DNA from 2 places in the Virgibacillus sp. LDC1 genome. Region 1 is predicted to be linked to the other one. Evidence: predicted binding sites of a transcription regulator. Region 1 holds the regulator's gene; the other holds the start of a gene.

Region 1 (15,371 bases):
TTGCTCGGCCGTAAGCTCGGACGGCAAGCGGCTGGCTTTCTGCAAGTGCGGAATGGCTAGATCCGCAATCCGATCCGGATCCGCATTCTTGATGTACGTGTTGTTGAGATGAGCCAGCTTGTTCGTATCGAATACCGCTGGGCTCTTGGATAGACGATGCTCATCAAAGATCGAGATCAGCTGCTCTTGGGAGAAGACTTCCTCTTCCCCTTCGGGAGACCAGCCAAGCAGCGAGATGAAGTTGAACAGCGCTTCAGGCAAATAGCCAAGCTGGTCATACTGCTCAATGAACTGGATGATCGATTCATTACGCTTGCTCAGCTTCTTGTGATCCTCGCCCACGATCAAGGTCATATGTCCAAACTGAGGCGGCTCCCAGCCAAAAGCTTCATAGATCATCAACTGACGCGGCGTATTGGAGATATGGTCCTCCCCACGGAGCACATGGCTGATCTTCATCAGATGATCGTCTAATGCTACCGCGAAATTGTAGGTAGGAATGCCGTCTTTTTTGACGATGACGAAGTCGCCCGTCTCTTTGCTGTTAAACGAAATCGTGCCCTTCACCATGTCATCGAACGTGTAGATACGATCTTCCGGAACGCGGAAGCGGATGCTCGCCACACGGCCTTCAGCCTCAAGCGCTTGCCGCTGCTCTTCCGTCAAATCCCGGTGCTTTCCGGAATAGCGCGGCGTTTCGCCGCGAGCCATCTGCTCTTCCCTCTCCTGCTCCAGCTCTTCCTCCGTGCAGTAGCAGCGGTAAGCAAGCCCTCGATCCAAGAGATCCTGCCAATATTCTTTATAAATATCAAGACGCTCGGTCTGGCGATAGGGTCCGTACTCGCCTCCGACATCCACGCTCTCATCCCAGTCCATGCCCAGCCATTTCAAGTATTTCAGCTGGCTTTGCTCTCCGCCTTCTACGTTGCGTTTTACATCCGTATCCTCGATGCGGATAATGAATTTCCCGTTGTTCTTGCGGGCGAATAAATAATTGAATAATGCCGTTCTGGCATTGCCGATATGTAAATGTCCCGTTGGACTCGGTGCATAGCGCACGCGGACTTCTCCGGTCATTGTAACCCCTCCGCTTCCCTATTCTTTCAAAATTCCCAGCTCAAAAAACTCCCTTATTGAACACATACTTCAAGATGATAGCATACCTTTTACGAGGCAGACAACCGATTGCGCGGCGATTCCTTCGCCCCTACCGGTAAACCCGAGCTGCTCGGTTGTGGTCGCCTTCACGTTAACCTGCTCCACCTCGGCATCCAGCGCTTTGGCGATCACTTCCGCCATTTGCGGAATATAGGGTGCCATCTTCGGCTTCTGTGCAATTATCGTAGAATCGATATTTCCAAGTGTATACCCGCGTTCCTTCGCCATGACCCATACCTGTTCCAAAAGCTTCAGGCTGTCGGCGTCTTTAAAGGCAGGATCGTTATCGGGAAAGTGACGACCAATGTCGCCAAGCCCAAGCGCCCCCAGGATCGCGTCCGTTACGGCGTGCAGCAGCACGTCAGCGTCGGAGTGCCCGAGAAGCCCCTTGTCATAAGGAATCGTAACGCCTCCGATAATGCACGGCCTTCCTTCTACGAGCTGATGTACGTCAAACCCCTGTCCTACTCGAATCATCCCATGTCCTCTCCCTTACGATTCTGTAAAAAAGCTGCATATTCCAGATCCTCCGGTGTGGTGATCTTAATATTGCTGTATTTCCCCTCCACCACGGTTACCGGATGTCCTGCTCGCTCCATCAGCATGGCATCGTCAGTGCCTGTAAACCCATCCTTCGCTGCAGCCTCATGTGCAGACAGCAGATCGGAAAGACGAAAAGCCTGTGGGGTCTGGACGGCCCACAGACTTTGACGGTCCGGGGTTCCTGTAATCAACCCCTCACCGTTCACCTGTTTAATCGTATCCTTCACGGGAACCCCAAGTACCGAGGCGCCCTCACGGATTGCCGCATCGCGGCAGGATTCAATTTCCTCTTGCGTTACAAACGGCCTTACGCCGTCATGTATCATTACCCACTCTGAAGAAATTTGCTTGATGCCTTGGTATACGGACTGCTGCCTCTCGCTTCCCCCCGGAATTACAGCGGACACCTTGTCCAAACCGTATTCCTGAATCCAGGATTCGCAGCGAGGGACATCCTCCATCCCCGTCACAAGCACAATTTCCTGCAGCCATGGTATCCGGCTGAATGCTTCAAGCGTATGAACGATAATGGGCTTTCCGTTCAGAGCCAGGTACTGCTTGCTCTCCCGGGTGCCCATTCTCGTTCCTTTTCCCGCCGCTACAATGACAGCGCCAAAGTTACTCATCAAGCACCAAACTCCTGTCTCACCCAACACGTCACAAACGGACGAATAGCGGATATGTATATCCCCATCATACCCCTTTACTGGGCTTTTTCCAACAGTTTTGGTTTCGCGAAGATCATCCGGCCCGCCGAGGTTTGCAGTACGCTGGTAACGAGCACCTCCATCATCGTGCCGATGTACTCGCGACCGCCCTCCACGACGATCATCGTGCCGTCATCCAAATAAGCGACGCCTTGACCATGCTCCTTGCCGTCCTTGATAATCTGCACCAAAATTTCTTCCCCTGGCAGGACCACCGGTTTCACTGCGTTGGCGAGATCATTAATGTTTAACACCGACACGCCCTGCAGCTCACAAACCTTATTCAAGTTAAAATCATTCGTAACTACTTTGCCTTGAAGCACTTTGGCCAGTTTCACCAGCTTGCTGTCGACTTCGGATATTTCCTCAAAGTCGCCTTCATAAATGAGTACCTTGACGTCCAGCTCTTTCTGGATTTTGTTCAAAATATCAAGGCCGCGCCGACCGCGATTTCGCTTAAGAAGGTCGGAAGAATCCGCAATATGCTGAAGCTCCTCCAGAACAAACTCAGGAATGACAATCGTTCCTTCGATAAATCCGGTTTTGCAAATATCTGCAATTCTCCCGTCAATAATGACACTCGTATCCAAAATTTTATGTTCCTCTATGCGCCGGCCCTCAGGCTCAGCAGCTTGACTCCACTTGCCCGACATCCACAGGGAAGCCAGTTCATCCTTCTTCTCCAGTCCAATGCGAAACCCGATATAACCGCCGAGCAGCGTAATGCCAACCTGCAGCAGCTGCCCAGCCTGTCCTAGCAAGGACAAACCTGGTGACAGCAATAGAGACAGCAGCAGGCCGCTCAACAGTCCGGCAGTACCCGCAGCCAGCTCATTCATCGGAATCCGGGAGAACGAAGTGATCAGGCTGTGCAGCCATCTCGTGACCCGATCCGCTGACAGCACGCCGATCATGCCAAACAATAATCCTCCAAGCACCGCGAAGGCTCCGCTTCCCGCTGCAAATAAACCTTGTCCAAATATAGGCGAGAGCCCTGAGAAAGATCGTTCCATTGTATGATATAACGTATACCCGCCCCATGCTCCGCATAATACTGTAAATGCTAAAATAGCTTTTTTTACCATGAGCTTCCGCACACCTCCTTTTTATACCTGAATATCCTTGCTTCTATTTTCCAGTATGGTCCAATTTATAAAGTCGTAATCGTGCCGGCCCATCTTTTTTTAAGATTATCGAATGTAAAAGTGTTCAGTGAAACCAAATAAATTGGATAATCAGATGATAAACGTCTTCCAAAATGCGGTCTGTCTTCTATACAAAGTGCGCTGATTGACGTTTTTTTATTATATTTCCATATCCCCATATCCTACCGGTTTCGCCTACCCCCATCAGGCTTTGACGTGTACTGACATCCACCTCACGAATGGAATTGACCGCCTTCAGACACCTGAAATTGGTTGAAATCGCCTGAAGTAGTGGAATATAATGAACTCAATTCATAATATCGAGGTGGATGTATAAATGAGCGCTCCTAGTTTACAGGCTTTTCAGGACCAAGTTTCCGAATTGTTGCTCCGTCACCGCAGTCTCTTGGATGTTCTGTCTAAAAATGGTCAAAGCAATGCTTCAGTCAACCGGGCCGTAACCAAGGCCATCACAGAATGCGGATGCATCGAGCTCCACGCCACGAAGCAAACCTTCGATATCGGCGCTGATCTCGAATCAGCCCGGGAATTAGCCGGCACGCACGTCGAAGGCCATCTGTGCGAGAATTGCCGTGAAGCGGTAAGCACCGAGCTTGGCCGCAACCTGTTTTATATGTCTGCTCTTGCGAATCTTCTGGACATTCAACTGGATGAGGTTGTTGTCAAGGAGTCGCAGAAATGCTCCACATTGGGTATTTTCAACCTGTCGTAAAGCCGCTAGCATGATGACGGTTCGAAACGGCAAGGTACTCACATGCATACAAAAAAAGCATTTATCTCGCTGCAATAGCAGGGAAATAAATGCTTTTTATTTTGGATATATGACCGAAATTGGCTTATCGGTCAGAGGATTGATAGGCCTCATCTGAATTGGAGTCATCCTTTTTGCGCCGTTTTTTGCGGTTCAGCCTGCGAAAATTCTGCTGCAAGCCATACCCTGCATACAGGACCAATGGCAAGAATATCAGCATGGAGGTCTGCTCCGGAAAGAACACGGCAACCATGACTGCACCAATGATGACGAGCGGGGTAAATTTAATCGCTGTTTTCGGAATGCCAATCTTCTTGAAGTTCGGGTACTTGACTGCGCTAACCATGAGGTAAGAAAGCAGTAATACGGCAATAATCATATAAGGTGCTGTAATCTCTTCATGGAATAACGCCAAGGTTGCCAGCACGCCTCCCGCAGCGGGGATCGGCAGGCCGATAAAATAACCCGGTATGCCCGGACGAACATTAAATCTTGCAAGCCGCAGTGCGCCGCACATCGGAAATATGGCGGTCACTGTCCAAGCCAGTGCAGTATTGATATCCGTAAATGCTACGGTATACATAATGAGTGCCGGCGCTACGCCAAAAGAAATTACATCGGATAAGGAGTCAAGTTCCTTACCGAATTCGCTCTGGCAATTCAAAGCCCGAGCTACCCGACCGTCCAGTCCGTCAAGGAGCATGGCAATGATAATCATAATGGCGGCCATACTCGTTCGACCTTCCGTCGCCAAGATGATACCAATCATTCCGAGAAACAGATTACCTAAAGTAAACATGTTCGGAATTGATTTCGTCATTTTTATATTCACCTCGTTAATGTACGTTCGAACATCGATTGTAGGGCTTTTAGATTTGTCTGTCAATGAATACTTGTTCTTGCAAACGTTTCAGGCCTTCTTTAATGGTGCGTGCGCGAACCTCGCCGATCCCGTCAACTTCATCAAGCTCATGGATGGAAGCGGTCATAATGCTGGATAAGTCATGGAACTGGTCCACCAGGTTGCGAATGATCACATTCGGAAGACGAGGGATTTTGTTCAAAATCCGGTAACCGCGCGGCAGTATTTCTTCCTCCGAAGCAGCGGCGGAAGCCGGGTAACCAAGAAGCCGCACAATATGGTGAATGTCCAGCAGCTCCTCATCCGTTGAACGCTTGAGCGCCAGAATGATCTCGCGGATCTTCTCCTCGCTGTACTCCCGGGCATAGTCTGCATACAGCAGCCAAGCCTCCTCCTCCATATTGCTCACAAGCTCATCCATCTGCATGCTGATCAAGCGGCCTTCGTTGCCAAGCTCGTTGATATAGCGCTTGATCTCCTTCTTGATGCGGAGCACCATCTCCACTCGCTGAATCACGTTCACGACTTCCGGAATGGTGACCAGCTCTTCAAATTCAGATGCCGAAAGGTTGGTGAGCGATTGATTAAGCACCACGCGGTATCGCTCCAGCGTCTGTATAGCCTGATTGGCCTTTGTTAGGATGACGCCGATTTCCTTCAATGCATATCGCAGCGATCCTTGATACAGCGTAATAATGTTACGGCGCTGCGAGATGGATACAACCAGCTTGCCTGTCTGTTTCGCTACCCGTTCCGCTGTTCTGTGCCGTATCCCTGTCTCGATGGAAGAGATCGAGGAATCCGGAATCAGCTGGGTATTCGCATATAAGATCCGTTTCAAGTCTTCACTCAGGATGATGGCGCCGTCCATCTTGGCCAGCTCGTATAAATAGTTTGGCGAAAAATCGCAGTTAATGGAGAAGCCGCCGTCGACAACTTCCATTACCTCCGGGCTGTAGCCCACAACGATCAGGGCGCCCGTCTTCGCCCGCAGCACGTTCTCCAGTCCGTCGCGAAACGGCGTTCCCGGTGCTACCAGCTTTAGCAAATCATTCATTTTGTCCAGTTGGCTCGTTTCTTTCACCTTCGTATGCCCCCTAATCTAACGCAACCGCTAATGCATCTGCAACGGTGTTTACTCCTATAATTTGTATTCCTTTCGGATGCTTCCATCCCTTCAAACTCTTCTCCGGCATGAGTACGCGCTTAAAGCCCAGCTTCTCGGCTTCCCTTACTCTTTGTTCCGCTCTGGAAACGGCGCGAACCTCGCCGGTCAGACCAACCTCGCCAAAGATGACATCATACGGCTTGGTCGGAATGTCTCGGAAGCTGGATGCAATGCTAACCGCTATGGCCAAATCTACCGCTGGTTCATCAAGCTTCACGCCGCCAGCTACATTCAGATAGGCGTCTTGGGTTTGCAGGTACATGCCCATCCGTTTCTCCAGCACGGCAATGATCAGGTTCATGCGGTGGTGGTCCACCCCTGTACCCATCCGGCGCGGTGACGGGAAGTGGGTTGTGGAGATGAGCGCCTGCAGCTCGACCAGAACCGGGCGCGTTCCCTCCATGCTCGCAACAACGGTCGAACCCGCTACGCCTAAAGGCCGTTCAGATAAAAACAGTTCCGATGGATTCCCGACTTCGCGAAGCCCATCCTCACCCATCTCAAAAATGCCAATCTCATTCGTCGAACCGAAACGGTTCTTCACCGCGCGAAGCAAACGGTAAGTGTGGTGACGCTCTCCTTCAAAATAAAGCACACAGTCCACCATGTGCTCCAGCATCCTTGGGCCTGCAATAGCGCCTTCCTTGGTCACATGACCAACCAGAACGGTCGCTATGCCCTTCACCTTCGCCAATCGCATGAAGCGTGCCGTACACTCCCGTACCTGGGATACGCTCCCCGGCGCACTGGTTACCTCCGGCAAATACACCGTCTGAATGGAGTCAATGACAACAAAGCCAGGCTGCACGTTCTCAATGGCTTCCTCGATCGATTCCAGATTGGTTTCACAGAGGACAAACAGCTCCGGGGACAGCGCCCCGAGCCGATCTGCACGCAGTTTGGTCTGGCGTACGGATTCCTCACCGGAAATGTACAGAACGCGAATGCCGTTCTGGGCCAATCGGTTGGAGGCTTGCAGCAGCAGCGTGGATTTGCCGATGCCGGGGTCACCGCCGACTAACACCAGCGAGCCCGGGACAAGCCCGCCCCCGAGCACACGGTTCAATTCCGCAATGCCCGTCTGGATTCTGGGTTCTTTACCGCTTTCTATATTTATGATCGAAAGGGGTTTTTCTTTACTATGAAAAAGAGGGGAATTCATCCCCTGCGTCTTGATTACCGTCTCGGTCTCTTCTACCATGGAATTCCATGATTGGCAGCCCGGACATTTTCCGAACCATTTGGGCGCTTCATAGCCGCATTCGGTACAGAAAAATTTCGTTTTAGTTTTTGCCATGTGAGTCTCCTTTATGTCGCACATCATTTGTCGGATTCCGTAAAACCCTGCAAAATCAGGCATTACTCAAAGTTTACCATTTCTTATAATTCAACGTAAAGGCTAATCGGAAACTTTACGCGGGATGAGAAGGATTTGTTTCAAATTTGAAGGGTCGGGGGCAGATCGACATTATTTTTGCTGCAATTTATCAAAATAAATACATGTAAACCATACATGTCCGCATTGCTGTCGGATCGTTCTTACGATCGCTGTTAAAACCAGGAAACTGGAATTGGAATCATGGTCGTTTCCCCGTTTTAAAGGCGAACGCTGTCGCTTCTTCAGAACGATTCCGTCCTCTCCGCTAGGTTGATACATGAGGATCTGTTCTCCTAATTCGCTAATCATCCCTTTGCCTAATTAATTTACCGATTTAAACAGCCCCGATCATTTCATTTACATAACTTCTGAGCATCCAAGTTTCTGCCCCATACAAAACCCTTCATCTTCCATTAATCTCAAAATCAAAAACCCCGCCGGATTTAAATCCAGCGGGGCAGTGTTGTTGTTCCAACTTATTCAGTTTCGGCTGCTGATGCGGCAGTGACACTTTCGTTCTTGTTCACAACCAGTTCGCCATTCGCTTCATCGATGACGAGCGAGTCGCCCTTGGCCACAGTCCCTTTCAACAGCTCTTCGGAGAGACGATCCTCGATGTGCTTCTGGATAGCCCGACGCAGTGGGCGCGCACCGAAGGTCGGATCGTAACCTTCCTTGGCGATGAAGGCCTTCGCCTTGTCGGTGAGCTCGAAATGCACCTCGAATTCCTTCAGACGCTTACGCAGCTCGTCGGACATCAAAGTCACGATTTCGGCAATGTGTTTCTCTTCCAGAGAGTGGAACACGATGATCTCATCAATCCGGTTCAAGAACTCTGGACGGAAGCTCTTCTTGAGCTCATCCATCACTTTGCCTTTCATGTTGTTATAATCGCGGCCTGCATCCGTCACCGCAGTAAAGCCAAGCGTAGAGTTCTTCTTGATTGCTTCCGCTCCCACGTTGGAGGTAAGAATGATCAGTGTGTTGCGGAAGTCCACCACGCGGCCCTTGGAATCGGTCAAGCGTCCGTCTTCCAGCACTTGAAGCAAGATGTTGAATACCTCAGGGTGCGCCTTCTCGATTTCATCGAGCAGCACAACGGAATAAGGTTTGCGGCGTACCTTCTCGGTCAGCTGACCGCCTTCTTCGTAGCCGACATATCCCGGAGGCGCTCCGACGAGACGTGATGTGGAATGCTTCTCCATGTACTCGGACATATCGATCCGTACAACCGCATTCTCGTCTCCGAACATCGCCTCCGCAAGGGCGCGTGCCAGCTCGGTTTTACCTACTCCGGTAGGCCCCAGGAAGATGAAGGAGCCCATTGGACGCTTCGGATCTTTCAGGCCTGCACGTGCCCGGCGAACGGCACGGCTCACCGCTTTGACCGCTTCCTCTTGACCGATGACGCGGCTGTGCAGAATTTCTTCCAGATTCAGAAGACGCTCGGTCTCTTCTTCTTTCAGTTTATTTACAGGAATACCGGTCCAGTTGGCTACAACGTCGGCAATATCCTCCGGAGTTACCTCGGAATCGGTACGTCCTTGTTTTTCTTTCCATTGATTCTTCGTGATTTCAAGTTCTTCACGAAGCTTCTGCTCCGTATCGCGCAGCGCTGCAGCTTTCTCGAATTCCTGGCTTTGGACAGCTGCGTCTTTCTCTTTGCGGATGTCCTCCAGATGCGCTTCCTGATCTTTCAGATTCGGCGGTATAGTATACGTATGAAGGCGAACTTTCGAACCGGCCTCGTCAATCAGGTCAATCGCTTTATCCGGCAGGAAGCGGTCCGTAATGTAGCGGTCGGACAATTTCACGGCCTGCTCGATCGCTTCATCCGTAATTTTTACGCGGTGATGCGCTTCGTAACGGTCACGCAGTCCATACAAAATCTGAATGGCTTCCTCCGGCGATGGTTGGTCCACCGTAATCGGTTGGAAACGGCGCTCGAGAGCAGCGTCTTTTTCAATATATTTGCGGTATTCGTCCAGTGTGGTTGCCCCGATGCACTGAAGTTCTCCGCGTGCCAATGATGGCTTAAGGATGTTGGAAGCGTCAATCGCACCTTCTGCACCGCCTGCACCGATCAAGGTATGCAGCTCATCGATGAACAGAACAATGTTACCCGCTTGACGAATCTCATCCATAATTTTTTTCAAGCGATCCTCAAACTCGCCGCGGTATTTCGTTCCAGCAACAACCGAGCCCATATCCAGCGTCATGACGCGTTTGTCACGCAGTGTCTCTGGAATTTCATTGTTAATGATGCGTTGGGCCAGGCCTTCCGCAATCGCCGTCTTACCTACCCCTGGTTCACCAATCAACACCGGGTTGTTCTTCGTACGGCGGCTAAGTACCTGAATCACGCGCTCGATTTCTTTGCTGCGGCCAATGACCGGATCCAGATTGCCTTCCTTGGCAATGGCGGTCAGATCGCGAGCGAGACTGTCCAGTGTAGGCGTGCTTACGTTTTGCGGCGTGCCATGATGGCTCGATACCGCTTCGCTGCTGCCGAGCAGCTGCAGCACCTGCTGCCGGGCTTTGTTCAGACTAATGCCAAGGTTGTTCAGCACACGTGCGGCAACCCCTTCGCCTTCACGAATCAGCCCCAGCAGAATATGCTCCGTACCTACGTAGGTATGACCAAGCTTACGAGCTTCGTCCATGGAGAGCTCAATTACCTTTTTCGCTCTAGGCGTATAAGCAATGTTGGTAGGCTGCTCCTGTCCGCGTCCGATTAATGTTTCGACTTCATCCTGAATTTTTTCAAGACCAAGTCCAAGTCCGATCAGCGCTTTGGCTGCAATGCCGTCTCCTTCACGAATAAGTCCTAGCAGGATATGTTCTGTGCCGATATTGTTGTGCCCCAGACGTACCGCTTCTTCCTGAGCCAATGCAAGCACCTTTTGTGCACGTTCCGTAAATCTGCCAAACATCATAGTATTGCACCTCCACGTTTCAATTAATATATTGAACCTCGCGGATTTCGGTGTATCGTCAGCTATAGGACGCTTAAACCGTCATCCAACTGTAAAGCGAGTATAGATCCTTAATCGTTACCCAATGTTTCTCTGATGAGCTTAGCCCTGTACATGTCGCGTTCGGAAGGAGTCATACCCTCTCCATAGGTCTTCTGCAGAAAGCCCGGCTGCGTCTTCACATTCAGTTCATTCATGACCGGGATTTCCGGGCCTTCCAGAAGGCCGAGATCCACACCAAGCCGAACATCCGACAATCGCTGGGCCGCTTCCTTCGAATCCATCACCGCTGCATAGGACAGTATGCCATAGGAGCGCATCACCCGATCCGTAATACGGAGCTTGGATTCACCCAAGAGCCGGGCTCTGGCATTCTTCTCATGCTCGATGATTTGCAAGGCGACGCTGTGAAGATTCTCAATGATCTCGGACTCAGTTTGACCGAGCGTAATCTGATTCGAGATTTGAAACAGGTTGCCTAACGCTTCGCTGCCTTCACCGTAAATCCCTCTTACGGTCAAGCCTACCTGCGATACAGCCGAGAGAATCCGGTTAATCTGCTGTGTCATAACAAGAGCGGGCAGATGCATCATGACCGATGCGCGAAGGCCGGTGCCGACATTCGTCGGACAACTCGTAAGATATCCTCGTTTGTCATCAAACGCATAATCGATCTCGGATTCAAAAACGTCATCCAGCGCCGTCGCACGTGCCCATGCCTCACGAACCTGAAATCCGGGATATAAACACTGTATGCGCAGGTGATCCTCTTCATTGATCATAATGCTGACGGATTCATCTTCAGTAAGGATGACGGCACCGTTTCGGGACTCATTCGCCAGATTGGGGCTGATCAGATGCTTCTCAACAAGAACCTTCTTATCCAGCTCATCAATCTCACTTAATTTAATTACATGTAAATCCCCGAAATCCTGCAAATCGTCCTTATTCTTCAGCACATTCGTCAGGCGCTCTAGCACTTCTCCCGACTGCTGATCCGTTGCCAGCAGCGGGAAAGGAAGATGCTGCAGATTGCGCGCCACCCTGACACGGGTGCTGATGACAATGTCGGAATCCTGACCGTTCCCGCGCATCCACTCGCTCAGCGCCGAATCGGTAAACCGGAGATTAGACATCACGCATTCCTCCTACTAAAGTGCAAAATCTTACCATCTTATCCCTGAGCCATATTTCGCTCCAGCTCACGGATTTGGTCCCGGATCTCGGCAGCCGTTTCAAACTCTTCCTGCACGATCCGAATTTGAAGCTCCTTCTTAAGCTCATCAATCTGGCGTTTGATCTGAATACGGCCACCCGTACGCTTCGGCACTTTGCCGACATGGGAAGTCCCCCCATGGACTCGCTTAAACAATGGATCCAATCGATCCGAGAAATATTTATAACACGAGCTGCAGCCGAACCGGCCAAGCTTGCTGAACTGGGAATACGTCATACCGCATTCTTCGCATTGCAGCGTCTGGGCCGTTTTTGCACCGGGGCTCTGGCCCTTGCCTGAAGGATCGAGATCCAGAAGACCTGACAGCAAACTGTGTATAGAAAAACCATTCGACGTGCCGGGGATCAATTCCCCTTTTTCACGGGCACAGGTTTCACAAAAATGAAACTCCGTTTTCTCCCCGTTCACAATTTTGGTGAAATGAAGTGTCGCCGGCCGTTTACCGCATTCTTGGCATAACATAATCCGATGCCCCCTTACACAGACTCACTTACCTAATAAAGAAATAAGCATCGCCTTCATAATCCTTGCACGCAGCTCATCCCGATAAGGAAGCTTCACATTGAGGCACTCCCTTGAAATGGCGGCTCGCATCAGGCTGGCCTCCCGCTTTGTTAAAAACCGGGATTCCTCCAGCTGGTAAATCAATCCTTCAGCCACCGTCTGGTCAATCATGCTGCCAATGGTATGATGAAGATGCTGCTGGAGTGCAGTATGCTGGGGAAGCTCGATACGCTGGATGCGTATGTACCCGCCCCCGCCGCGCTTGCTCTCGACAAGAAAGCCCTTCTCCAGCGTGAACCGTGTACTGATCACGTAGTTAATCTGGGAAGGAACACAAGAAAATTGCTCTGCCAGATCGTTCCGTTGAATTTCAACGGTACCCTCCGGACTTTCCTGCAGTATGCTCTTCAGGTATTGTTCGATAATATCAGAGATATTACGCATTGGTCTGTTCATCCTCCACTGTTTGAAACGTTAAGACGGATAGTGATCTTACACGTCCGCACAGAGCCTTGCATATACGTTAATTTTAACCACAATCAAAATCGGCGAACCCTCTCGTTGACTTTGACTTTCTTTGACTTTGATATCATTATAGCACATTTTTTCATTTTGCCAAGAGGGTTCTTCTCAAATGTTCGCGCTTTGCATTTATTCTTATTGTACCCAGTTCTTTGATCGCTTATAGCCTCTTTCCGAAGAACAATTCATATAAGGCAACAAAAAAAAGAAGCAGTCTCCATGCCGGGTGAATACCGGTTCGAGGCCACTTCTCCATATCATGCTCTTGTATAGTCTAAACCCTTAGGCATCATAACTGATCAAGTAGTGCTGTAACTCCGTATTGTAATAGCCGATGCTGTATTCAATGATGCTGCCTGTCCCGTCATAAGAGGATCTGAGCCGCTTCAGTAACGGCGAGCCTATGCTTACTTCAAGCAAGGAGGCAATCTCTTCATTGGCCACGGTCGCCAGGAAACGGTCGCGGAAATTCTCAAGCGTAATTTGACTTTCCTCGATGCGGTCATAGAGAGACGGTAGTTCGGTGGAACCGAACTCTTCACCCATATCCACTTGGGATGACACGTAGTGGGTGTAGTAAATAAAAGGGCTCCCGTCCAGTAAATACAATCGTTCAATAAGCAGGCACCGCTCCCCGAATTTTAAGAACAATTCGCTATCCGGCTCATTAAGCACCCATTCCGTCTTCAGGTGACGCTTCCGAATCTGGTGTCCTTCTTCGACCAGAATCTCGGTAAACAGCTTGCCTTTGGAAAGCTTGGAGAAGGACGTGTTCCGGGTCACAATCGTTCCTACCCCGCTCCGCTTCTCTACATATCCTTCCTGGTACAGCTCCTGGATCGCATTGCGGACCGTCATTTTGCTAACGTTAAATTCCTGTTCCAGCTGCGGCTCGGAAGGAATATGGGAGCCAAGTGGATATTCCCCATGCAGAATCCGATCTTTTATGATCTTCTTGATTTGCAAGTATAACGGACCGTTCTTCCGCGTGATCGACATGCTTCCTCCTACCTTTCCACGTCAGACATGTGATGACTCATTGCCTGAAGCACTTCGCGTTCGTTCGCCGTCGGCGTATCCCCTGTAACGGTATGGGCAAGCATCGCCGCAGCTGCGGCAAAATCAACCGTCCGATTCGGTTCAAATCCCTCCGAGATCCCATGAATCACCCCGCTGGCGTAGGCATCACCCGCGCCGATACGGTCATGGACGGAGAACGTCAAGGTTTTGGAAAAATGAAACGCTCCATCCGTGTAAAGATAGCCTTGCAGGGAATGGGTGTTATCCCCGTTGATCTTGCGGTGGGTACCCGACGCAACCGTAATATTATACTTCGCTGCCACCTTCGGAATCAACTCCTGCAGCTGTTCATTGCGATCCTCACGGGTCGTCTCCATGCCAAGGATATAGATAGCATCCTTCTCATTCATAAAGACGACATCCGCAAGTGACAGCATTTCCTCATAGTGCGGCTTGGCAAACTCGTAGCGGTCCATGCCCCATAAAGAGGGACGATAATTGCAATCGAACACAACGGTTCCCCCGTTAGCCTTAACTTCACGAGCCAGCGTCTTCATTTGGCCCCGTACCGTGTCGTTCATGGAAAGGGTTATGCCGCAAAAATGGATCATGTCCGTCTTTTCGGCAATCCCACCGAAATCGTACATGGCATCCTCTGCCGTATTAAAGCTGCTGCCCAGTCGGTCCGTATAAGTTACACGTCCGGGTCTTACGCCAAAGCCATTCTCCAGAAAGTACATGCCGACATATTTGCCTCCGCGGCTAATGAGCGAAGTGTCGATGCCAAGCTTGCGCAGGTAGGAAATCGCTGCTTCGCCAAGCGGGTTATCCGGCAGCGTGCTGACCAGATAGCCGTTATGACCGAACCTTGCCACAGCCGAGGCGATGTTTACACCCGTGCCGGAGAAGGAGTAATTCAGATGGCTCTCTTGAGCCAAGGAAGCATATCCCGGTACTTGAAGACGCATCATCACTTCGCCATATGCGGCAATCGTCTTAGGCATAGTGATCAACCAGCGCTTTTAGCTTGCGGTGCAGCTCTTGAACATCGCTAATGATCGTATCTCCGCTTGCCGAGTCGATAATCGAGGAGTACACGTGCGGGATGACCTGCTGCACTCCCGCTTCGAATGCGATGCGCACGATGGCTTCAAAATTCTCTTTATCAATCCCGCCTGTTGGTTCAAGCGCAAATCCTTCCTCCGCACATGCCTTCGCTACCGCGCGGTATTCATCCTCCAGCTTCAAGCCCTGCATCGGGAAGTACTTCAGTGCATTACCGCCCATGTCGCGCACAAGCGCAATGGCCGCTTTTACAGGTACGATGGCTTTGTCCGACCCGGCAGCACTCATCGGTCCGGTTGAGATATTCACGTAGCC
Region 2 (15,371 bases), on a different contig from region 1:
GCGGCTGCAGACAGAGCTTGGGTACAAGCGCATAGAGGATATCCTCATCATACGCAAAGGTCACGTCAAAACGGTGATTATAACGCACCTGCTGAATATGGACGTAGGCCTGCACCAGCTCGATTTCGTCCTTCAGGTGCACCAGATCCTTCTCCGTATTCAGGCTTGCTTCCAGCAGCTTGCCGAGAGACAGGGTGATATTCGTGATATCCTCATTCCCGTGACGAATGGCACTCCACTTGACCGTATTTAGCGTGTTGAGCAGAAAATGCGGGTTCATCTGAGCCAGCAGCATATGGAAATGCACCGCTTCCTTCTGCCTTTCCTCGGCCTTCAATCGCTGAATCAGCACATCCATGTCGTTGAGCATGGAATTGAACGTCTGCGTCAGCTCCAGAATCTCGCCTCGGAACTTGTGCTCCGGCAGTCGGATTTTCAGATTGTTGCGGACAACCGCCTTCATCTTATTCTGCAAATGGGATAACGGCCGGGTAATCGTGGCGGCAATAATGAAGGTCATGATGAGAAAAGCGCCGGTCAGCAGGAAAAAGGTCATGAAATATTGGCGCTTCAGCTCCTCGATCTCGTTAAAAAGCACCGTCAGCGGAATCCGGTTCACGATATACCAATCCAGCGATTCCACGTAAATGTAATTCACCAGGGTATTGGAAGCTTTGTCGATAAAATACTTCTGCCTGGGCTCGGCCGCAATCCTGGCTTTCACCTCACCGGTCAGACTGCTGTTCAAGATCGATTGGGATACGTTCTCGCCGGCGCTCGTAATCAAAAAGTATTCCTGGCGCAGCGTCGACTGCTTCAATACCGATTGAAACCAAAAGGAGTAATCGATGCTGATCCGGGCCATGCCGTACGGCTTGTTGCGTGGAGTTTCCATGTAGGCGTACAGCGACAGCAGGTAAGGACTCGTGGAGATATCCCGCAGCACGTAGTTCGCATCGCTCGAAACCCAATGATACGACACGCCCTCCATCTGTTCCCGATCAAAGCCAGGGTTGTCCCGCAGCTTCCTGTAATCGAGCGCCTCTCTGGGAGAATACGAAGTGTAAGCGTTGCCATGAAAGTCGAGAATCGTGAAGTATACCGACGGATTATACAGGAAAAAGCTGTTGTTCAAATTTTTGAACTTTTCCTCCATCAGGTTTTTGTTCTCGAGTCCCTGCCGCTGTCCGGGATGGGTCAGCACGGAGGCCACCGTTGAATCCTGCTCCAGAAATATCAGCGTTTTGAAGGCTACGCTCAACTGATCCTCCAGCGTTCGATACATCTGCTCCAGCTGACTGTGGCTCTGCTGGCTGATTTTCTCCTGGACCAGGGTCTCGATCCGCTGGTAGTTGTACAAATTCAAAATGCCGAAAGGCAGCAGTATGACCAGAACGAACGCGGCAAACAGACGGTATTTCAGCTTATGTGGAAACAGGGATCGTATTCGGTTCAGCACCCTCCCGCACTCTCCTTTTCGCTCGCTTGTTCTTCAATTATATCAGCACCGGTTCGCTTGAGAATGACAATGCCTGAAATTGCATGGATATGTGCGGTCGAGCCGGGGGCATGCGCAGTGGATGTGTAGATTTGTTCTATTTTTATCAGACAAAAAAAGACCAAACTCTCCGTAAGAGAGCTTGGTCCTCATCTATTGCATCAACCCATTTCGCGCTCAAGCGAGTTAACGATCACGCCCGCTAACGTCGAGGTCAGCATCGTGGATACATTGCTTAACACGATGACCGCGGTTCCCTGATCCAGCAGCTTCAGATAGGAAGCCGTATAACCGTTATTCCGGCCATGATGGAAGGCCATGGGCCGGTTAATGTGTACCGACAAGTTCAACCTCTACGGCTGAATCAATGTATTCTGCTTGCAAGTAATACTTGGATCCTTTTTGATAAATAATCGCTTCCGGACTTGAGGCATAATTGAAAAAAAAAGTATACTCCACTTGCTTCCACATTTGTCCGTTAGCCAATTCGTAAATATTCCCGTAATCGTATCCAGTAAATTCATTTTCGATATGCGACTTCGTGACATAGTCATTACCCGGAATTGACGGAGTAGGCGACGTTAAGTCATTCCTCTTCTTGTTAATTGTTGTATAAGCCACTTTAACATCCACGTATCCCTCGGAGAGAGGTGCAACTTCGTCTGGATCGAAGCGGATCACGATGCCATGATCATAATAGTAGAATGAGGGGTTTGATTGCGTAAGGTAAAAATGAATCATATCCGTGAATATTGAATCTCCTTTAGACTCTCTCTCTACAAGTTGCGCTTTTACAGCCTCTACCAAATTAAGCATTTTACTCTCAGTCTCAATTACATCATCTAACCACAACCGTTCGCCTGTTTCTAGATCGAAATTATAGGTTGTTGAGAAGGTGAGTTGGTTACCCTCTTGGGTTAAGCGGTCGTTATAAACAATCGATAACTTTCCGCTTTTATTGAATTTGGTACTGGCTTTAGATCGAAAGGATGCATTTTCACTGCTCTTTTTATATTCCATATTCCAGGTAGCCGAAATAATGGCATGCGCTTTAAGTATCTTATTGATTTTACTGACCACTTTTTTATTTTCTCCGCTAATTTGCATATATTGCTGGCCATGGTAATAATGTATGCTTGTCTTAACATGTGTTACGGCTGCATCAACATTTGCTTCGAAAAAGATCAGGCTGATCAAACACACGATCAACCATCCTGAAATAACTTTTCTCATTATGTTCCCCCTAGTTCAACATACTAGGATCCATTATACGGCCGAAGAATTCCCTTGTATATTATAAAAAATGGAATTTCTTCCTCATTCAACTGAAGCATAGCTGAGCATGTCCTGCCATTCGCTCTCTCCTCACCCCACACCCAAAAGCCCCAGCTCATCTCATCGGACATGAGTTGGGCTTTCTTTGCACGACTACGAGATGCCCCCCAAGAGGCTGCACACCACTTCCCCGCTCAGGTGCGTAGATCGGTGGAGGAGCAACGCGTTCGCCTTTAAAATCGGGAAGCCTCCTCAGCCTATTTCCTTCCGGCTTCCCAATTTTAACAGCGACCGGAGCCGATATACGCACCGCCCCTCAGCTCCCAGTCCAAGGTGCAGCCCCTCGATCCCTAAAACCAATGCAAAAAAAGCCCAGCTCCCTCTAAAGCAGGAGCTGGGTTTTCTCTTATTTCAATTACTTGCGCTTCAAGTTGTAGAACGACTTCAAGCCGTTGTATTGAGCAAGCTCGCCCAATTGGTCTTCGATGCGAAGCAATTGGTTGTATTTCGCCACACGGTCGGTACGGGAAGGAGCACCCGTTTTGATCTGACCTGCATTGGTAGCCACTGCGATATCAGCGATCGTGCTGTCCTCGGACTCACCGGAACGGTGGGAGATGACAGCCGTGTATCCTGCGCGTTTTGCCATTTCAATCGCATCGAACGTTTCCGTCAATGTACCGATTTGGTTTACTTTGATCAGGATGGAGTTACCGATGCCTTCGTTGATGCCTTTTTCCAGACGCTCGGTGTTGGTAACGAACAGGTCGTCACCCACGAGTTGAATTTTGTTACCCAATTTCTCGGTGAGCAATTTCCAACCTTCCCAATCGTCCTCGGAGCATCCGTCTTCGATGGTTACGATTGGGTATTTGTCTACCCAAGAAGCGAGCAAGTCCACGAATTCTGCTGGTGTGAAGGATTTGCCTTCGCCTTCCAGAACATACTTGCCATCTTTGAAGAACTCAGTTGAAGCTACGTCCATACCCAGCAATACATCTTCGCCTGGCTTGTAGCCGGCTTTTTCGATTGCTTCGATGATGGAAGACAGTGCATCTTCGTTGGATGTGAAGTTAGGAGCGAAGCCGCCTTCGTCACCAACCGCCGTGTTCAGGCCTTTGCCCTTCAGAACGGATTTCAGGTTGTGGAAGATTTCAGCGCCCATGCGAAGTGCTTCTTTGAAGCTAGGTGCTCCAACAGGCAATACCATGAACTCTTGAACATCAACGTTGTTGTCCGCGTGAGCGCCACCGTTCACGATGTTCATCATAGGTACTGGAAGTTGTTTGGCGTTGAATCCGCCAAGGTAAACATACAGTGGAAGATCCAATGCATCAGCAGCAGCGCGAGCTACAGCCATGGATACGGCCAGGATTGCGTTCGCACCCAATTTGCCTTTGTTCGGGGTACCGTCCAAAGCAATCATCAGCTTGTCGATGCCGAGCTGGTCCAGAGCGTCCATGCCGATCACTTCAGGAGCGATGATTTCGTTCACGTTCTCAACAGCTTTCAGAACGCCTTTGCCCAGGTAACGGGATTTGTCGTCGTCGCGAAGCTCAACAGCTTCGTGAACGCCAGTGGAAGCACCGGATGGAACGATCGCGCGACCGATTGCACCGGATTCCAGGTATACTTCAACCTCTACGGTTGGATTGCCGCGGGAGTCAAGGACTTCGCGTGCATATACATCAGAAATAATAGTCATGTGTATAGTCTCCTTTGATATGTTATGTTTATGTTCCATTATGAACCACTTATTTACGTGCTGCAATCATCGAAGTTCCGGTCATTTCGTCCGGCTTCGGCAGACCCATCAGGTCGAGAATCGTTGGCGCGATGTCGGCAAGAATACCACCTTCACGCAGCGTGACATTCTCATCCGTTACGATGAACGGAACCGGGTTCGTGGTATGTGCGGTGAATGGACGTCCATTCTCATCAAATACCATGTCCGCATTTCCGTGGTCAGCGGTAATCAGAACAACCCCGCCTTTTGCCAAAACAGCCTCTACAACCTTGCCGACACACTCATCCGTCGTCTCAACGGCTTTAATCGTCGGCTCCAGCATACCGGAATGGCCGACCATGTCCGGGTTCGCGAAATTCAAGATAATCGCGTCATGCTTATCCGCTTCGATTTCTCTCACACAAGCATCCGCCACTTCATAGGCGCTCATCTCCGGCTTCAGATCATACGTCGCCACTTTCGGTGAGTTGATCAGTACGCGTGTTTCGCCTGGAAGCTCAACATCGCGTCCACCGCTGAAGAAGAACGTGACGTGTGGATACTTTTCGGTTTCCGCAATACGAAGCTGCTTCTTGTTGTGCTGAACCAGCACTTCGCCCAGCGTGTTGTCCAGATTCTTCGGTTTGTAGGCGACGAAGCCTTCCACCGTCTCGCTGAACAGCGTCAAGCAGACAAAATGCAAGTTTTGCGGGAACTTCGGTCCACGTTCAAAGCCACGGAAATCATTATTCGTAAACACCTGGGACAGCTGAATCGCACGGTCAGGACGGTAGTTCAGGAAGATGACGGAATCTCCGCTCTCCACAAGACTAACCGGCTCGCCTTCACCATTCACCATTACGGTCGGTTCAACGAATTCATCGTAAACCGATTTCTCGTAAGATTCAGTGATGGCTTTCAGCGGATCCGTATATTTAGGTCCTTCGCCATACACCATGGCACGGTAAGCCTTCTCGACACGGTCCCAACGCTTGTCGCGGTCCATCGCATAATAACGACCGGAAAGCGTAGCGATTTGGCCAACGCCCACTTCTTCAATCTTCGCAATGAGATCCTTAACGAACTGCTTGCCGCTGTCCGGTGCCACGTCGCGTCCATCCATGAAGCCATGGATGTATACGTCATGGAAATCTTCCTTTTTGCAAAGATCCAGCATGGCGAACATATGCTCAATATGACTGTGAACGCCGCCGTCGGATACCAATCCGTACAAATGCAGCTTCTTGTTGTTGTTCTTGGCAGCGCGAACGGCTTCCACCAACGTTTCGTTCTCGAAGAATTCTCCTTCACGAATCGACTTCGTGATACGGGTCAAGTCCTGATACACAATCCGGCCTGCGCCGATGTTCAAGTGACCCACTTCGGAGTTCCCCATTTGGCCTTCCGGCAAGCCTACAGCTTCACCGCAAGCGGTCAACGTGGTGTTCGGGTATTGCTTCAAATACCGGTCGTAGTTAGGCTTGTTCGCTTGAGCGACCGCATTGCCCACCTCGGTGTTGCGAAGCCCGAAACCGTCCATGATGATCAGAGCTACGGGTTTTGGAGCAGACATTTACTTCGCCCCCTCAACGAGTGCGATGTAGGAAGCCGGTTGTAGACTTGCACCACCAACGAGCGCGCCGTCGATGTCGCTTTGTCCCATATACTCCGCTACATTTTCAGGCTTCACGCTACCGCCGTATTGAATGCGAACTTGCTCTGCAACGGTTTCGCCGTACAGACCTTTAACGAGTTCACGAATATAAGCGATGACTTCGTTCGCATCCTCTGCCGTAGAGGACTTGCCCGTTCCGATCGCCCAGATTGGCTCATAAGCAATAACAACATGAATCGCTTGATCAGCCGGAACACCTGCGAACGCAGCTTCCGTTTGTACTTTGCACACGTCTTTGGTTTGGCCGGCTTCGCGTTCTTCCAGCTTTTCGCCAACGCATACGATCGGAAGAAGACTATGACGGAATGCCGCATGTACCTTCTTGTTCACGATCTCATCGGTTTCGGCAAAATACTGACGGCGCTCGGAATGTCCAATAATGACATAGTCCACGCCCAGATCCTTCAGCATCAAACCGCTGATTTCACCCGTAAAGGCGCCATTATCTTCAAAATGAAGATTTTGTGCACCGATTTTGATGTTCGTGCCCTTGACCGCTTCAACCAATGCAGGAAGGTTGGTAAATGGCGCGCAAATCACGCTTTCCACGCCTTCTACTTCCGCTTTGCCTTTCACATCTTCAATAAATGAAGCTGCTTCCGGAACGGTTTTGAACATTTTCCAGTTACCAGCTATGATAGGTGTTCTCACACGATTCACTCCTTTATTCCCCCGAAGAATCGGGGTCCAAACTTCATCCACTTGCTATCCAATTGTAGTGCCTATTTCTATTTATCGTTCAGTGCCACAACACCAGGAAGTGCTTTGCCTTCCATGAACTCAAGAGATGCACCGCCGCCTGTCGAGATGTGATTCATCTTGTCGGCAAGGCCGAATTTCTCCGCTGCTGCAGCCGAGTCGCCGCCGCCGATAATCGTGTAAGCTTCCGTATCCGCACAAGCTTGTGCCACTTCACGAGTACCGTTGCTGAACGGAGCGATTTCGAATACACCCATAGGACCGTTCCACACGACAAGTTTGGAGTTCTTGATCACTTCTGCATACTTGGCGCGAGTCTTAGGACCGATGTCAACGCCTTCCCAATCGGCTGGGATGCCGTCGATATCAACGATCTTGGTATTCGCGTCTGCACTGAACTCGTCCGTAACGACGATATCTTCCGGCAGGTAGAAGTTTTTGCCCAGCTCTTTAGCTTTCTCGATAAAACCGAGTGCAACATCAAGCTTCTCTTTATCAAGCAGAGATTGACCAATTTCATGGCCTTGAGCTTTGAAGAACGTGTAAGCAAGTCCACCGCCGATGATGACATTGTCAGCAAGCGTAAGCAGGTTGTCGATCACGTCGATTTTGTCCTTAACCTTCGATCCACCGATGATGGCGGTAAAAGGACGGTCCGGATTCGAAAGGGCTTTGCCGAGAACGGACAGCTCTTTCTCCATCAACAATCCCGATACAGCCGGAAGATGATGAGCGATACCTTCTGTCGAAGCGTGCGCACGGTGAGCAGCACCAAACGCGTCATTCACGAACAGATCGGCCAGTTCAGCGAATTGCTTCGCAAGTTCCGGATCATTCTTCTCTTCACCAGCGTAAAAACGAACATTTTCAAGCACGAGCACATCGCCGTTTTGCAGCTTCTCTACCAGCGCTTTAACCGCTTCTCCTACGGCTTCATCCGCTTTGGCTACCGGTTTGCCGAGCAGCTCGGACAGACGCTGACTTGCCGGTGTCAGGCGCAAAGATTCTACGACCTCACCTTTTGGACGGCCCATGTGGCTGGCCAGGATGACTTTCGCTCCTTGCTCTACCAGATATTTAATGGTCGGCAAAGTCTCGCGAATACGAGTGTCGTCTGTAATTTTACCATCTTCGAGCGGTACATTGAAATCGACGCGGACAAACACCCGTTTGCCGCTTACTTCTACATCACGTACACTTTTCTTGTTCATCTCCACGTTCCTCCTAAGAAAACTATTCTCCTCACCGACAGCATGCAGTTGCTCTCGTTTCTCTCTCTATCGCTAACCAGCGCCCGGATCTTGTCTATTCTTCCCAGTGCTCTGGCATGAAAACAAGGAAAAACCATGAACCAAAGAGGAGACCCGTGAAACGGAACTCCTCTTCGATTGTATGGCTAGATCAATTACAGACCTTTGCTTGCGATGTAAGCAGCGAGGTCAACGACACGGTTGGAGTAGCCCCACTCGTTGTCATACCAAGAAACAACTTTCACCATGTTGTCGCCAACTACCATAGTGGAGAGCGAATCGATAGTGGAAGAAGCTGGGTCGCCATTGTAGTCGCTGGATACAAGCGGCTCTTCGGAGTAGTTCAAGATGCCTTTGAGCGGGCCTTCAGCAGCAGCTTTCAGTGCTCCGTTTACATCTTCAAGCGTTACGTTTTTGGACAGCTCAACTACGAGGTCCGTTACGGAAACGTTCTTTGTAGGTACACGCATTGCCATACCGTTCAATTTGCCTTTCAATTGTGGCAGAACGAGGCTAACCGCTTTAGCAGCACCTGTTGTGGATGGAATGATGTTCTCAGCAGCTGCACGAGCACGACGCAGATCTTTGTGCGGAAGATCAAGCACTTGCTGGTCATTCGTGTAGGAGTGAACTGTAGTCATCATACCTTTAACGATACCGAACTTCTCGTCAAGAACTTTAGCAAAAGGAGCCAAGCAGTTTGTCGTACAAGAAGCGTTGGAGATTACAGTATGGTTAGCTGCATCGTATTTGTCTTCGTTAACGCCCATAACGATCGTGATATCTTCGTCAGTTGCTGGAGCGGAGATGATAACTTTCTTAGCGCCGCCTTTCAAGTGAGCGGAAGCTTTGTCTTTCGCTGTGAAAATACCAGTGGATTCTACAACGATTTCTACGCCATACTCAGCCCAAGGCAATGCTTCTGGGTTACGCTCAGCGAATACTTTCACTTCACGGCCGTTTACAACGAGTGCGCCTTCTTTAGCTTCAACCGTTGCATTAAGTCTGCCGTGAGTTGTGTCATATTTCAAAAGGTGTGCCAGCGTTTTTACATCCGTCAAATCGTTGATTGCCACGATTTCAACTTCGCTGTTGTTCAGCGCAGCGCGGAACACGTTACGTCCAATACGTCCAAAACCGTTAATACCTACTTTAACCATGAGTAGTTCCCTCCATATTTGTAAAATTTATATATTCAAGATTGGCCGTTAAGCCAATCAAGACAACAATAATGAAAAATCAATTGTACGCCCGTGGATTCAAATACCGGCGTCAATCTCCTTCTCGACTTCCAGTGCCGCGGCTTCATCGGTAACGAGAATATCCTCATGTCCGAATTTCAGCACCGCGTGAATCGCCTTGCCCTTGCCTTGACCCCCAGCAATGCCGATGATCGTCTCTGTCCGCATAATATCCTCAAGCCGCAGCCCGAGGGTAAGCATTTTGTGGACAACTTCGCCATCTTCACTAAAGTAGTAGCCGAAGGATTCCGCAATCGCGCCATCGGCCTGCAAGTTCTGAATCGAGTCTTCATCCAGCTTGCGTCTTCTTGCCATTTCCATGGCATCTCCGATGCCGTGAATAATGACTCGGCAGCGCCTGATCACATCCACAATCTCTTGGATATGCTGATCCTGCACCAAAGACTGGTAGGCATCCTCGCTAAGCAGATCCGGTACGTGCAGCAATCGGTACTCAGCTCCCACGCGCTTAGCCATCTTAGAGGCAATGGTGTTCGCTTGAATCTCGACACTCTCTCCGAGACCGCCCCGGGCAGGCACAAACCATGTGCTTGTCAGCGGTTCGCCACCAGGCAAAGAGGACATCTGCTCTGCTACTTCGGCAAGCGTGGAGCCGCCTGTTACGGCAATCGTATCTCCATCCTGTACAAAGCTTAGCAGCGTTCTTGCTCCGGCACGGCCAAGCTCGCGTTTGACTTCCGGAGATGACTCACTGTCACCGGGAATAATGACCACTTTACGAAGCCCGTAAGCCTGACGGATCTTCTCTTCCAGTTCAACCAGTCCGAATAACTCATTCATAACCGGTTCCAGTTCCTCCAGCAAACATACCCCTGAACTGCTGATCCGCATGCCAAGCGTTTCAATCTCGATTAGCCCTTGCGCTTTCAGAAGATCCGTCTCTGCTCTGAGGACACGCTCGGTCATCGAGAGTGATGAAGCCAGTGTTCTTCGGCCAACAATTCCGGACAACTTGATCTGATGAAGGATGGAATACCTTCGTTTAAGAGTGTCCATCAGATCCGGCAGAAGCTGCTCTTGTATTTCTAATAGGTTACGCATGCATTCCACTCCTGCAAACTTCGTCTCGGCTCTCCTCTGCCTGGTCGTAAAATGTCCCAGTCAAACTTTTTAAGTCCCACCCTTATTCTAACCAATAATCAGACCGGTTGCAAGTGTCCGAAAGTATATTTCTCTGCCCCAGGCATTCTTATACATTATGACCAACTACAGGCTTGTCTATATAATAGGAACAAAGTTTTGCCTGCTATTGTATTTTTGAAAAAGATGCGGTATAATCAACTTCGTTGCTAATTTTTTTAGATATCAGAAAGTGTCAACTTCGTGGAGTCAGCTTCCTGATATCGCAAGAAAAACTACTGCTAAATGCGGTTTGTCTTCTTTGAATGTACGTCGATAGACGTTTCTCTTATGCGCCCGTGGTCCAATGGATATGACGTAGGCCTCCGGAGCCTGAGATCGAGGTTCGATTCCTCGCGGGCGCGCCATTTTATCTTTATTCTCTATACTGATTACCCTAAAGTGCCCATGACGGCTCTTTTTTTTACCCAATAGTTTGACTATCTTTGACTTTTTGATTTAAATTGTTTATCATGTGGGTAATACGGTAACAGTATTTATATGAGGTACTTAAGAGGAGGTTTTCCACGTGAGTTTTATACCTATGGTCGTTGAACAAAGCAACCGCGGTGAGCGGGCATACGACATCTATTCCAGATTGCTGAAAGACCGCATTATCTTCCTCGGCTCCGACGTAAATGACGTGGTCGCCAATTCCATCATTGCTCAAATGCTGTTCTTGTCGGCTGAGGATCCTGAGAAGGATATTCATCTTTACATCAACAGTCCTGGCGGTTCCATTACCGCAGGTATGGCGATATTCGATACGATGCAGTTCATCAAGCCGGACGTTTCGACGATCTGTGTCGGCATGGCTGCTTCCATGGGCGCATTCCTGCTCAACGCAGGCGCTAAAGGCAAACGTTACGGTCTGCCTAACAGCGAAATTATGATTCACCAGCCGCTCGGCGGCGCACAAGGTCAAGCCACGGATATTGAGATCCGTGCTCGCCGCATTCTCAAAATGCGCGACAAACTGAACCGCATCCTGTCCGAACGCACGGGCCAACCGCTGGAGCGCATTGAGAAGGATACCGATCGTGACTACTTCATGACGGCTGACGAAGCTAAAGAGTATGGCCTGATCGATCAAGTACTGGAAAATACACCACCGCAAGGACTATAAAAGAAATGAAGCAAAGGGCAGGCGCCGTTATCCGGTGCCTGCCCTTTGCTATCCTCTGGATTCATTGAAAACTTCGAGTACTAAATAGTGAGTGTATCCCCTCCGGTCGCTGTTGAAATCGAGAAACATGAATGAATGGATATGGAGGTTTCCCGATTTCAAAGGCGAACGCGTTGCTCCTCCAAGGATACTCTCACTTCGGTACGATTTTTTCAATAAAACATAAAGACGGTAAGGGCACTCCCCTCCTAAAAGGCCTCCCTTAACTTGAGGGGAGGGGAATACAGGAAAACCCATTTGCCTCGATAAACACAAAAAATCCCTTGATCGCTGGAAGGGAGAATACACACTCTCCACGTTCCATGATCAAGGGATTTATCGCAATTGGTTCCAGCACAGTGTTACTTCAGGACAGCATCATATATCTCAACAAGCTATGGTATGAAATTAAATGATCACAGTTTACACAAACCGCTTATCATATACTCTTACTTCCACTCTTTCAGCTTCAGCTCAAACTCCGGAAATCCATAAGCATACGCCGTGTACTCATAAAGCTGGAAGTACAGCACCGCAGCATTATCTTTCACATAAAAATCAGCATCGGCAGGCACGCCCTCAAATCCGCCGAGATAGCCTCCTTCTTTCTTCATCTTGCTCAGCACGAGGTTGTTCAGCTTCTGCTTGTTCTTGCCCTGCATGTTGATGAAATCGCCCAGCTTCATCTGCTTGCCATCCTTCAAGGAGAACGTGAAGCTTTTACGGAAGGTCATGCCATGGGCGCCGCCGGTATACGAGTAATCGTATGCCGTAATGCTCAGGATGTCGTTCTGGTTGTAATGGACCACGAAGTCACCACTGAATTCGTAAGGGAAACTGGATTCCGACGGCGGGAATTCCTCAGCATTCCCTTCGGCAACGGTGATTACGCCGGACGCATTTTCTTTCAGCACTTTGTTGATCTCGGCTTGAACCTCTGCATTATCGAGTCCGCTGATTACAGGATAGTTCACAACGGCATCCACGCCCTGAATCTTCTTCTTCAGCGCTACCGATTTAATGGTGATGTCATTCTGCTTCTTCTGTGTCATGCTGAGTGTTTTCAGGGAAGGATTCCATTGCCCCTGAACGCCCATGTATTCGCTGATCGTTTTGAACGGCACATAGAGACGACCATTCATGATCTGTCCGCCAGGCTCGCCGGCATACGAACCATTCACCAGAATACCGATTTCAGTTGAATCATATACGATAGCGCTCAGTTTGTTATAACCGTTACCCAGTGTATACGTACGGTTTTTTGCATCATATTTAAGAGGCATCCCCAGGCCGTCCCGCAAAGCGGTTGCCGGCACATAAGTTACCCCGTGCAGCACGAGACCTTTCTGTGACAGGGTCTTGCCATTCCATTTCAGTACGACTTCATTCTTTGAGGATTTTTGGCTGGCGGAAACGGTTGCCTTAGCGGCGCTTGCATCGATGACCTGTCCGCTCAAACCCAGACTGCCAAGCAGGACGCTAGTTGCAATTAATGATGCACATACACGAAATTTAGGATTCATATCAGAATTCCACCTTTGTTAAATTAAGTTTCCGTTAGTTGTTAATCTATTACCCTTAATCATTATAAGGAAAGCTTTCAATGTATTGGTAACAAAGCCAGTGACAATTTTGATTCCAGGCCGTAGGGCCTATATGTTTTCATTATTCTTTCCGTACGCACGCCGCTACACTAAGAAACACACCGAACAAGAGAGCACATGAACCCGCAAGCAGCAGTAATTCACTGCCTTGGACAACGTAAGCAAGAAAAATAAAACCGATGCCAACGAGTGCACTGTGAATACTCAATAACAGCAGATGCAGCGCGCTTTTCCTGAAGAAGTTCAGAAGCAACCCCGCTCCAACACCAGCCACGATTCCCGCAATAACCAACAAGCCCATCACATCGCTCAAGCCGCTTTCTCCTTTTCTGATTAAACGCATAGAAACCTCGTTTATGTCATTTGCGTCCTTCCCTTATATATAACAACGAGACGGGCTCCAAAGTTGTGGTTCAATTCGTATAAATCGGCTATTTTTTCCTATTCCGGGTCTTAGGACCTATTCTTCGCAAACAAAAAAAGAGCCTGCCCCCAATGGGGCAGACTTTTTTATTACAAAAATATGAAAATGTAAGCTATAATTAACGACCGCTTTTCAGTTCGGTCCATAGACGATCATAGATTGAGAGCGAGTCGCCGACATTATCGAGCCACTCGGTACGGCCCAGCTCTTCATCTGTCAGGTTGATCATCGTATTGGTGCGGTATGCCTCGCTATGGAATTCCATCGCCTTGGTGTTCGGATTGCTGTATCCGATGAATTCATAGTTTTTGGCGCTGACCTCAGGCTCCATCATGAAGTTGATGAATTTCTCGGCCAGCTCTTTATTCTTGGCACCCTTAGGAATCGCGTAGTTATCAGAGAAGATGGTAGCCCCTTCTTCTGGCACGACATACGCCACATCCGGATTCTCCGCTGCAATAAAGGCCGCATCTCCGGACCAGACCGTGGCAATCCAGCCTTCTTCTTGGATCATCTTCTGCTTGATATTATCCGTATCAAACGCGAGCACATTGGGCAGCAAGGTCTTCAGGTCATCCGTAGCTGCGGTGATTTCCGCTTCATCCGTACTGCTGTTTGATTTCCCCTGCTTCTTCAGCGCCATGCCGATCATTTCGCGGTTGTCGTCCAGAAGCAGGACTTTCCCCTTGTATTCCGGGTTCCAGAGGTCTTCCCAGCCGTTGATCTCGTCCTTAACATACTTCTTGTTATATGCAATTCCCGTTACACCGGACGTGTAGACAATCGAATATTTATTGCCCGGGTCATAAGAAGGATCTTTGAAAGTATCCGTAAGATTGACGAAGTTCGGGATATTATTCATATCAAGCGGCTCAAGCAGCTCCGATTCAATCATCGTTTTCACCATATAATCGGACGGCTGAATGAGGTCATATCCACTGCCGCCAGCCTTGATTTTAGCCAGCAGGTCTTCATTGTTTGCGTAATTGTCGTAGGTTACCTTCACGTCGAACTTCTCTTCAAAGTCCTTCAGCACCTCGGGATCAAAGTTATCCGCCCAGCTGTAAATGTGAAGCGTCTCCTTATCTGAGCCGCAGCCAGCCAGCAGTCCTACAGACAATACCGCAACCATACCTGCCGTCAGCAGGCGGGTCCATCTTGATTTTTTCAATTCAATATCTCCTCTCTTTCCGGTTCCATGTTTTATTTCGAAAAAAGCGTTTCTATCGCTTAAATCGGTAATGTTTTATGTTTCTTTTCCCCGCTGCCGCGGTTAAGAATATATTGCGCTAACAGAATCAGCGTGATGCTGACCAGAATGAGCAGCGTACACAGCGCGTTAATCTCTGGCGAGATACCGCGCTTCACCTGAGCGTAAATATAGATCGGCAGCGTCGTTGAGCTTGGACCGGCGACAAAAAAGCTGACCATAAAGTCATCTAATGACAGCGTAAAAGCAATCAAGGCGCCGGAGATAATGCCCGGTGCAATCTGCGGCAGCGTGACGTACCGGAACGTCTGCCAAGGCGTAGCTCCCAAATCCTGCGCCGCTTCACCGAGCTGTTTGCCCATTCCAGACAATCTGGCCGTAACTACAACATATACATAAGACATACTGAAGGTGATATGGGCTATAATCACGGTCGTTTTACCGAGCGGCATATTAAGTTGACT

What was found. Region 1 encodes CtsR, which represses protease genes until heat stress. Its sites were predicted from a motif close to ATGGTCAATAAAGGTCAAACA; they were not measured.
Region 2: a site for CtsR is predicted at 10,938-10,958, ahead of clpP (ATP-dependent Clp endopeptidase proteolytic subunit ClpP). Genes of this name have one in related genera too.

The regions. Positions count from the first base shown of each region.
Region 1 is NZ_JAOXLZ010000009.1:51,881-67,251, forward strand. It holds gene gltX (glutamate--tRNA ligase) at 1-1,077, opposite strand, end outside; gene ispF (2-C-methyl-D-erythritol 2,4-cyclodiphosphate synthase) at 1,147-1,635, opposite strand; gene ispD (2-C-methyl-D-erythritol 4-phosphate cytidylyltransferase) at 1,632-2,327, opposite strand; gene OHJ21_RS32105 (PIN/TRAM domain-containing protein) at 2,405-3,493, opposite strand; gene OHJ21_RS32110 (nucleoside triphosphate pyrophosphohydrolase family protein) at 3,891-4,286, shown strand; gene pssA (CDP-diacylglycerol--serine O-phosphatidyltransferase) at 4,411-5,145, opposite strand; gene disA (DNA integrity scanning diadenylate cyclase DisA) at 5,195-6,271, opposite strand; gene radA (DNA repair protein RadA) at 6,285-7,652, opposite strand; gene clpC (ATP-dependent protease ATP-binding subunit ClpC) at 8,210-10,669, opposite strand; gene mcsB (protein-arginine kinase McsB) at 10,780-11,844, opposite strand; gene mcsA (protein-arginine kinase activator protein McsA) at 11,883-12,407, opposite strand; gene OHJ21_RS32145 (CtsR family transcriptional regulator) at 12,432-12,893, opposite strand; gene OHJ21_RS32150 (GntR family transcriptional regulator) at 13,254-13,970, opposite strand; gene OHJ21_RS32155 (sugar kinase) at 13,979-14,995, opposite strand; gene dagF (2-dehydro-3-deoxy-phosphogluconate aldolase) at 14,988-15,371, opposite strand, start outside.
Region 2 is NZ_JAOXLZ010000002.1:62,911-78,281, reverse strand. It holds gene OHJ21_RS21070 (sensor histidine kinase) at 1-1,459, opposite strand, end outside; gene OHJ21_RS21065 (hypothetical protein) at 1,660-1,842, opposite strand; gene OHJ21_RS21060 (RsiV family protein) at 1,826-2,731, opposite strand; gene eno (phosphopyruvate hydratase) at 3,189-4,478, opposite strand; gene gpmI (2,3-bisphosphoglycerate-independent phosphoglycerate mutase) at 4,528-6,072, opposite strand; gene tpiA (triose-phosphate isomerase) at 6,073-6,825, opposite strand; gene OHJ21_RS21040 (phosphoglycerate kinase) at 6,903-8,084, opposite strand; gene gap (type I glyceraldehyde-3-phosphate dehydrogenase) at 8,279-9,283, opposite strand; gene OHJ21_RS21030 (sugar-binding transcriptional regulator) at 9,383-10,426, opposite strand; tRNA gene OHJ21_RS21025 (tRNA-Arg) at 10,798-10,872, shown strand; gene clpP (ATP-dependent Clp endopeptidase proteolytic subunit ClpP) at 11,034-11,630, shown strand; gene OHJ21_RS21015 (PdaC/SigV domain-containing protein) at 12,119-13,192, opposite strand; gene OHJ21_RS21010 (hypothetical protein) at 13,335-13,616, opposite strand; gene OHJ21_RS21005 (ABC transporter substrate-binding protein) at 13,816-14,868, opposite strand; gene OHJ21_RS21000 (ABC transporter permease) at 14,928-15,371, opposite strand, start outside.